One region of the Blastococcus sp. SYSU D00669 genome, then DNA from elsewhere that is predicted to be linked to it. Evidence: riboswitches for the same ligand, from Rfam matches in the RefSeq annotation. Region 1 holds a riboswitch; each other region holds the start of a gene.
What was found. A riboswitch is a leader RNA that binds a small molecule or an ion and turns the genes downstream of it on or off. The one in region 1 is predicted to bind cyclic di-AMP.

Region 1 (2,168 bases):
TCGGCACGCCGATCTGCATCACCGACTCCTACCGCACCTACGCCAGCCAGGTGCGCCTGTACGGGCAGAAGCCCGCGCTGGCCGCGGTGCCCGGCACCAGCAACCACGGCTGGGGACTGGCCGTGGACCTGTGCGGCGGCATCGAGTCCTTCGGCACGCCGCAGTACGCCTGGATGGTGGCCAACGCCGGCCGCTTCGGCTGGCTGCACCCGACCTGGGCCGACCCGGGCAACGGGCGCGAGGAGCCGTGGCACTGGGAGTACGCAGGCACCTGACCGCCCGCCTGTCAACCCTCGCGGCCCGGAACTGTCGGTGGCCGCTCCTACCGTGCGGACGACTCACGGAGGAGAACACACCGATGCTCATCGACTGCGACACCTGCACCTCCCGCGGGACGGGCTGCGCCGACTGTGTCGTCACCGTGCTGCTGGGCGCGCCCCCCGGGTGGCAGACCGACGACCCGGTGGTCGTCGCGCTGCCCGACCGCGCTCCCGCCCGCACCGAGCCGGCCCGGACGGCCGAGGACGCCGTCGTGCCACCCCCGGGCGTGGTCGTGGAGTTCGACGACGTCGAGCGGCGCGCGGTGCGCGCCCTGGCCGAGGTCGGGCTGGTGCCCCCGCTGCGCCACTCCCCGGGCACGTCCGGCGGCGAGGACGGCCGCCGGACCGGCTGAGACCCGGTGCCCCCGGCGCCACGTGGGGCGATCACGGCGCGCGGCCGTGATGCTGCTCGCAGTGACGATCACGACAACCCCAGGGGGCCCCGTTTGTCACAACTGCATCACGCCCGTATGGTCGCTGCGTTCGACCGAGCGGTCGTCGCCCACCGGGGCGGCCTCGGACGGACACCGCCGAATCGCCGACGGCACCGCCAGGTGTCCGAGGTGAACCGGGGACCCACCGCAGTACTGGGGTGAGTTCTCACGTGCGCCGGCTCGCCGGGGCACCGAGATAGGGCACCTTTTCTTCCCAGCCCGAACCCGTCAGCTAACTCGGTAGGCGGTCAGCTGAGGAAGAAGGAGAGCCGCCGAACGTGGCGACGTCTCGCCCTGCCCTGGGGCATGCCCACGCACCCTCCGAACGACACCGCACCACCCGCACCCGCCCCTCCGCCTGGCTCCGTTCCGGGCTGCTGCTGGGCGTGACCGCGGCGCTGACCGTCACGCTGCTGCCCGGCACGGCCGCCGCCGAGCCCGGCCGCGCGACATCCCCCGAGCAGGCCGCCCAGCTCGTCGCCGAGGCCAGCCACCAGCTCGAGGTCGTCCAGGAGCAGGTCAACACCGCCCGCGAGGAGCTCGCGCTGCAGCAGGCCGCCGTCACCGCGGCCGAGGCCGACGCCGCCGCGGCGCAGCAGCAGCTCGACTCGCTCGACGGGCAGATCCGCCAGCTCGCCCACAGCGCCTACACCGGCGGCGACCAGAACCTGCGCGCGCTGGACGTGATGCTGACCAGCGACTCCGCCGAGGACTTCCTCACCCAGCTCGGCACGCTCGAGGCGATCGCCGGCCACACCACCGAGGCGATCGAGGAGGTGGCCGAGGCGGCCGCCGCGGCCGAGGACGCCCGCGGCGAGGCCGACGCGGCCGCCGCGGAGGCCCAGCAGACGCTGGACGCCATCGAGGCCCAGGAGGCCGAGCTCCAGGCGGACATCGCCGACTACCAGGAGCAGTACGACCAGCTGACCGCTGCCCAGCAGCAGCAGGTCGCCGCCGCGCACGGGAGCGAGTCCCTCGCGGCGCCGGCCGTCGCGCCGGCCGCCGCCCCGGCCGCCGGTGGCAGCGCCGCCGCGCAGACCGCGGTCAGCACGGCACTGGCGCAGGTGGGCGACCCCTACGTCTGGGGTGCCGGTGGGCCGAACAGCTTCGACTGCTCCGGCCTCACGCAGTACGCCTACGCCGCGGCCGGCATCAGCCTGCCGCACTCGAGCAGCATGCAGTCGCGGATGGGCACCCCGGTGTCCCGCGACGCCCTGCAGCCGGGCGACCTGATCTTCTTCTACAGCCCGGTCAGCCACGTGGCGATGTACATCGGCAACGGCCAGATGGTGCACGCGTCCACGTCCGGCCAGCCGGTGAAGGTGGTCAGCGTCGGTTCGATGCCGGGCTTCAACAGCGCCCGCCGCATCGCCTGATCGGAAAAGGCCCCCTGCAGGGGCCCGCCGCGAGCGTG
Region 2 (2,168 bases), on a different contig from region 1:
GGACGGCGGTGTCCACCTCGCGGTTGGTCAGCGGCGCCAGGAGCAGGGCGACCAGACCGGGGTGGGCGAGGGCGACGTCGACGACGACCTCGACCGCCCGGCGGTCCCGCGCGGGACCGTCCGGCAGGTCGCCCACCTGGTCCAGCACCCGCCGGCCGAGGGCGGCGGCCTGGGCGAGCACGGCCTCCTGCAGCGCGTCCTTGCTGGGGAAGTGGTGCAGCAGCCCTGCCTTGGACAGCCCGACGGCGTCGGCGACCGCCTGGACGGAGGTCTTCGCGAAGCCGGTACGGGCGAACAGCGCGGCCGCGCGGTCGACGATGCCCTCGTCGATCCGCTGACGGAACGGTCGTGCCACGGGGACACCGTACGGACCGGGCCGACCATTTCGGTAGGCGAACCGACCGAAATGGTCGGTAACGTCGCTCACACCGATCGGCGCGACCTGACGGTTTCCGACGCCGCCGATTGTCACGGCTGCATAACGTGGCTACCGTGGCTCCCGCCCGTCCCGGCCGTCACATCCCCAGCAGGGGAGACCGGGCGAGCGCCGCCGAGTCGCCCTCCGGGGCGAGCCGGGGACCCACCGCAGTACTGGGGTGAATCCGCACCCGCGGCCCGTCGAGGGCCGGGGTCGGTAGGGCTGCTTCCCGCCCGAACCCGTCAGCTAACTCGGTAGGCGGCCATCGGAAGAACGGAGAGCCGCCCCGATGGCGTGCCCCAGCACCACCGCACGGATCTGCTCCGCCCGGTCCCGCCGGACCCGGGTGCGCCCGCGCAGCTGACCACCCCGCGACCGCACCCGCGCGGCCGTCGCCCGACGCCGCGTCCCGGGCCCACCCGCCGCAGTCCCGCCCCGTCCGGGCGGCCTGCGCCCAGCACACCTCTCGGAGCAGTTCCCCCATGGATCCCCGCACCACCTCGTCCGGCCGCGCCGCCGGGCGTCGCACCGCCCGCTCCCGCCGCCGCGTGCCCGTCCCGGCGCGCCGACCGGGCATCTACCTCGGCGTGGCCGCCGCCGGCGCCGTCCTCGTCAACGTGCTCCTCGGCGCCGACCCGGCAGCCCAGGCCGAGGCCGGGTCCAGCGAGTCCGTCGCCGTCGCCCAGGCCCTCGGGCTGACCGCGCAGTCCGGACCGCTCGAGGCGCGTGAGGTGGACCTCGCGCCGCTGGAGGACCTGGCCGCCAGCCGGTCCACCCGCGAGGCCGCGCAGACCGCCGCCGCGCAGGCCCAGGCCGCCGCCGACCAGGCCGTGCTCGACCGGCAGGCCGCCGAGGCCGCCGCCGCCGCGCAGGCCGCGGCCGCCGCCCAGGCCGCCGCCGAGGCGGCCGCCGCCGCCGCTGCCGAGGCCGCCGCCGTCGAGGAGGAGGGCGGTGCGGTCTCCTCCAGCACCGCCGCGCCGTCCGGCGTCGCCGTCATCAGGAACACCGCCGGGGCGCACAAGGCCGTCGTCCAGCGCGCCGCCGACGCCGTGGTGACCAACGTGCCGGGCGCGGGCTCGATCACCCTGGGCGGCACCCGGGCCAGCGCGGCCGACCCGGGCGGTCACCCCTCCGGGCTCGCACTGGACTACATGGTGCTGACCGACGCCGCGCTCGGCGACGCGATCGTCGACTACCACATCGCGCACTGGGACGAGCTCGGCGTCGACTACATCATCTGGCAGCAGCGGATCCTGCAGTCGCCGGGCGGCTCGTGGTCGACGATGGAGGACCGCGGCGGTGCCACGGCCAACCACATGGACCACGTGCACGTGAACTACCGGGGCTGACCGCGACCCCGCCCGGAGGCGGGTCAGTCGTGCGCGGTCAGCTCGTGGGACGCGTGCGCCGGTGACTCGAGCTGGAAGGTGGAGTGCTCGACGCTGACGGCGAAGTCGCCGGCGAGCGAGGCCTGCAGCCGGTCGAGGATCTGCGGTGCGTGGCCGTCGTGGAAGCAGGAGTCCTCCACCACGACGTGCGCGGACAGCACCGGCAGGCCGCTGGTGATCTGCGAGGCGTGCAGGTCGTGCACCTCGACGACGTGCGGCACCTCGAGCAGCCGCCGGCGCACCTCGTCGAGGTCGAGGCCCGGCGGCGTCGACTCCAGCAGGACCGAGACGGTCTCCCGGAGCAGCGACAGGGTGCGCGGCACGATGAGGACGGCGATGAGCAGCGACGCCACGGCGTCGGC
Region 3 (2,168 bases), on a different contig from region 1:
GCGCGCCGCCGTCCGGAGTGCCGTCATCGATGCCGTCCGCCGTCGGTCGTGCCGGATCGGGGCGCTCGAGGCGGAGCTCGCGCTGCGTCCCCGGTTGCCCGCTGACTGGTAGCGGCAGGGCCCGGAACTGCCAGTTGGCGCACACGGTCGGCGGGGAAGGATGGCGTCGTGCCGCCCGTCGTGACCGCCGCCTTCGTCCGCGCCCACACCCGCCCGGCGCAGCCGTCGCTGGTGCCCGAGGTGACGCTGCAGGTGGCCGACGACGTCGTCGCGCTGTGGGACGCCATGGAGGCGGAGCACGGGGGTGGGTCGGGAGAGGGCATGGCGCAGCCGCCGTTCTGGTCGGCCGCCTGGCCGGGCGGGCAGGTGCTGGCCCGGTTCGTCCTCGACCGCCCGGACGTCGTCGCGGGGCGGCGGGTGCTCGACCTGGGCTCGGGCAGCGGACTGGTGGCGATCGCCGCGGCGCTGGCCGGCGCCGGCGACGTGCTGGCCAGCGAGGTCGACCCCTACGGCCTCACGGCGATCGAGGTGAACGCCGCGGTCAACGGGGTGCCCGGCATCCGCGCCACCGGCGACCTGCTGGGCGGGCCGCCGCCGGAGGTGGACGTCGTCCTGGCCGGCGACGTCTGCTACGACCGCGAGATGACCGAGCGGGTGCTGCCGTTCCTCGATCGCGCGAGCGCGGCCGGCGCGGAGGTCTACATCGGCGACCCGGGCCGGATGTACCTGCCGGCCGACCGGCTCACCGAGGTCGCCGCCCACGACGTGCCGGAGACCGAGGGGCCCGGCATCCGCCGGACGACGGTGTGGCGGTATTCCTGAGCCGTTCCGCGACGCTTCTCACCCGGCAATCTCCCGCCCCCGATTGTCACGAACCGATCACGGCCGTTACCGTGGCTCCCGCCCGCACCGGTCGTCACATCCCCACCGGGGAGTCCGAGCGGGCGCCGCCGAGTCGCCCTCCGGGGCGAGCCGGGGACCCACCGCAGTACTGGGGTGAATCCGCACCCGCGGCCCGTCGAGGGCCGGGGTCGGTAGGGCTGCTTCCCGCCCGAACCCGTCAGCTAACTCGGTAGGCGGCCGTCGGAAGAACGGAGAGCCGCCCCGATGGCGCGCCCTTGCCCCTGCACCCCCGCACGTTCCCGCAGCACCCGGCCAGGCCGGATGCGGGTGTGCCCGCGCATCTGAGCGCACGCGGCCGTCCCTGACGTCGCCGCCGCCGCGGGCCACCGCCCGAGCACCCCGCTCGACCGGCTCCTCGCCGCCTCCCGGTGCCCCGCGCCAGCCCTCGCTGCCCGCACGCCCTCCGCGCAGCACGGCCTCCCGCCCTGCTGCGTCGTACCCCCACCGGAGCACCGCAACCCATGAACCTCCGCACCACCATCGCCCGCACGTCCGCCTCCCGCCGCCGGCTGCCCGCCCCGTCGCGCCGTCCCGGCCTCTACCTCGGAGTGGCCGCCGCCGGCGCGGTCATGGTCAACGTGCTGGTCGGCGCCGACCCCGCCGCCCAGGCCGACGCCGGGTCCACCCAGTCGGTCGCCGTCGCCCAGGCCCTCGGCCTGTCCGCGCAGTCCGGGCCGGCCCGGGTGACCGAGGACGACCTCGCGCCGCTGGAGGACCTGGCCGCCAGCCGGTCCACCCGCGAGGACGCCGAGACCGCCGCCGCGCAGGCCCAGGCCGCCGCCGAGCAGGCCGAGCTCGAGCGGCAGGCCGCCGAGGCCGCGGCCGCGCAGGCCGCCGCCCAGGCCGCCGCGGAGGCGGCCGCCGCGCAGGCCGCTGCCGAGGCCGCGGCCGCCGAGCAGGCGGCCGCCGCGGAAGCCGCCGCGGAAGCCGCCGCGCCGGCCCCGGGCGGCTCGTACCAGGACTACGCGCTGGCGCAGCTCGGCGGCGACGCCTCCGAGTTCTCCTGCCTCGAGAAGCTCTGGGGCCGGGAGAGCGGCTGGAACCCGAACGCGCAGAACCCGACCAGCACCGCCTACGGGATCCCGCAGTTCCTCGACTCGACCTGGGCGAGCACCGGGATCGCGAAGACCTCCGACCCGTACCGCCAGATCGACGCCGGCCTGATCTACATCAACGAGCGCTACGGCTCGCCCTGCGGCGCCTGGGCGCACAGCCAGTCCACCGGCTGGTACTAGCAGGACCCCTCTGCCCCCACCGCTCGCACG
Region 4 (2,168 bases), on a different contig from region 1:
CACCGCGTGTAGACCAGGTACTGGTCGGTGCCCTCCTGCGGGCGCAGCAGCTCGAACCACTCGAAGCCGTCGGTCTCCTCGACGGCCCCGGCCCGGCCGCGGAAGCGCTCCTCGAAGCGCTCCTGCTTGTCCTTGGGCACGGTGATCGCGTTGATCTTGACGATGCTCATGGCCGGTGCCCTTCCCGTCGCGGCTGGTGATCAATCCCGCATGCTCTAGGCGTGGACTCGCAGCGCACCGCACACCTGGGGTTCGCCCGGCTCGACGTCGACCGGGCCGAGCGGACCGGGACGCCGGAGGTGGTCTACGCCGCGGGCAAGACGCCGGAGCAGACCGTCGCCTGCCTGGCCGGTCTGCTCGAGGCCGGCGCCCCGCTGGCCTGGGCGACCCGGGTGGACGACGCCACCGCCGCCGCCGTGGCGGCCCGCTGGCCCGACGCCGTCGTCGACGCGGAGGCCCGCTGCGCCTTCGTCGGCACCCTGCCGGAGCCGTCCGGTGACGTGCTGGTGCTCACCGCCGGCACCTCCGACGCTCCGGTCGCGGCCGAGGTGGCGGCGACGCTGGCGGCGGCCGGTGTGCGCTGCCACCGGGTCGACGACGTCGGGGTGGCCGGGGTGCACCGCGTGCTCGAGGTCGCCCCGGACATCGCGGCGGCCGACGTGGTGGTCGTCGTCGCCGGCATGGACGGCGCCCTGCCGAGCGTGGTGGCCGGGCTGACCGACCGGCTGGTCGTCGCGGTGCCCACGTCGGTGGGGTACGGCGCGGCGTTCGAGGGGCTCGCCGCCCTGCTCACGATGCTCACCGCGTGCGCTCCGGGGGTGCTCGTCGTGAACATCGACAACGGCTTCGGGGCGGGCGTGGCCGCTGCCCGCATCGCCCGTCGGCCGGACGTGTGAGCCGGCTTTCACAGGTTGCGGCTGACCAGTCCGTTCGCAGGCGACACGCCGAGGTGTGACCGCCGTCACGGCGACAGTTCACATAACCGCTCGTAGCGTTTTGGCTGCGCTCAGCAAACGGAGAGCGTGACGCGCCGGTCCGCCAAACCCTGTCCACCGGCTCGCGTCATCCGGAACAGCTTCAGGACAGGGGTGGGGGACCCACGTTCGCGGCGCGCGGGGGGCGCGCCTGGGGGTGAAGCCGCGTTGCGCGGCCGGGCACCGATCGCCCGAACCCGACAGCTCACCTCGCCGGCGGTGATCGGAGATCACACATCCCCATGGCAAAGCATCGCGCGCCCCGCTACGTCCGCACCAAGAAGGCCCTCGTCAAGGCCCCCGTCGCCGCCGGAGCCACGGCCGTCGGGCTCGGCATACTCACCACCCCGGCCAACGCCGCCACCACGCACGACTGGACCGGCGTGGCCCAGTGCGAGTCGAGCGGCGACTGGAGCATCAACACCGGCAACGGCTACTACGGCGGCCTGCAGTTCAGCCAGTCGACCTGGGAGGCCTACGGCGGCACGGGCTACGCGCCCCGCGCCGACCTGGCCACCCCGGCCCAGCAGATCGACGTCGCCGAGAAGGTCCTCGTCGGGCAGGGCATCGGCGCCTGGCCGACCTGCGGCAAGCACCTGACCGAGGGCACCACCCCGGCCGCCGCCCAGGCCCCCGCCGCCCCCGAGGCCCAGCCGGCCCCGGCCCCCGCCCCGGCCGCCGAGTCCACCGAGGCCGACGGCCACGGGCAGCACGCCGCCCCGGCCGGCGACTACACCGTCGTCCGCGGCGACACCGTCGCGAAGATCGCCTCCGCCCACGGGCAGGCGTGGCGCGACCTCTACCAGCGCAACGTCGACGTCATCGGCAGCAACCCGAACCTGATCTTCCCGGGTCAGGTGCTGCTGGTGTCGGCGACGGTCGACACCGCCCCGGCCCCCTCGGGCTCGGTCGGCGACTCGGCCCCGGTCGAGGCCCCGGCCGCGCCGGCCCCGGCCCCCGCGCCGGCTCCGGCCCCGGCCCCGGCGCCCGCGCCGGCCTCCGTCACCGCGCAGATCACGAACACCGCCGGCGCCACCAAGCCCCAGGCGCAGGCCGCGGCCGACAACGTGGTCACGAACGTCGCCGGGGCCGCCGGCATCACCATCGGCGGCACCCGCGCCAGCGCGGTGGACCCGCACGGCCACCCGTCCGGCCTGGCGCTGGACTACATGGTGATGTCCGACGCCGCCCTCG

Region 2: it holds a riboswitch for cyclic di-AMP, as region 1 does, so the genes downstream of both, ACI8AF_RS23210 (hypothetical protein) here and ACI8AF_RS09015 (NlpC/P60 family protein) in region 1, are expected to answer to the same signal.
Region 3: it holds a riboswitch for cyclic di-AMP, as region 1 does, so the genes downstream of both, ACI8AF_RS13060 (aggregation-promoting factor C-terminal-like domain-containing protein) here and ACI8AF_RS09015 (NlpC/P60 family protein) in region 1, are expected to answer to the same signal.
Region 4: it holds a riboswitch for cyclic di-AMP, as region 1 does, so the genes downstream of both, ACI8AF_RS14020 (LysM peptidoglycan-binding domain-containing protein) here and ACI8AF_RS09015 (NlpC/P60 family protein) in region 1, are expected to answer to the same signal.

What each region holds. Positions count from the first base shown of each region.
Region 1 covers NZ_JBJGZV010000009.1:131,021-133,188, reverse strand. The annotation lists gene ACI8AF_RS09025 (D-alanyl-D-alanine carboxypeptidase family protein) at 1-275, shown strand, start outside; gene ACI8AF_RS09020 (hypothetical protein) at 359-673, shown strand; cyclic di-AMP (ydaO/yuaA leader) riboswitch at 839-1,016, shown strand; gene ACI8AF_RS09015 (NlpC/P60 family protein) at 1,141-2,130, shown strand.
Region 2 covers NZ_JBJGZV010000044.1:8,401-10,568, reverse strand. The annotation lists gene ACI8AF_RS23215 (TetR/AcrR family transcriptional regulator) at 1-355, opposite strand, end outside; cyclic di-AMP (ydaO/yuaA leader) riboswitch at 539-694, shown strand; gene ACI8AF_RS23210 (hypothetical protein) at 901-1,767, shown strand; gene ACI8AF_RS23205 (cation diffusion facilitator family transporter) at 1,791-2,168, opposite strand, start outside.
Region 3 covers NZ_JBJGZV010000016.1:26,381-28,548, reverse strand. The annotation lists gene ACI8AF_RS13070 (hypothetical protein) at 1-112, shown strand, start outside; gene ACI8AF_RS13065 (class I SAM-dependent methyltransferase) at 169-822, shown strand; cyclic di-AMP (ydaO/yuaA leader) riboswitch at 939-1,094, shown strand; gene ACI8AF_RS13060 (aggregation-promoting factor C-terminal-like domain-containing protein) at 1,365-2,138, shown strand.
Region 4 covers NZ_JBJGZV010000017.1:94,170-96,337, reverse strand. The annotation lists gene ACI8AF_RS14030 (antibiotic biosynthesis monooxygenase family protein) at 1-170, opposite strand, end outside; gene larB (nickel pincer cofactor biosynthesis protein LarB) at 222-896, shown strand; cyclic di-AMP (ydaO/yuaA leader) riboswitch at 1,064-1,208, shown strand; gene ACI8AF_RS14020 (LysM peptidoglycan-binding domain-containing protein) at 1,217-2,168, shown strand, end outside.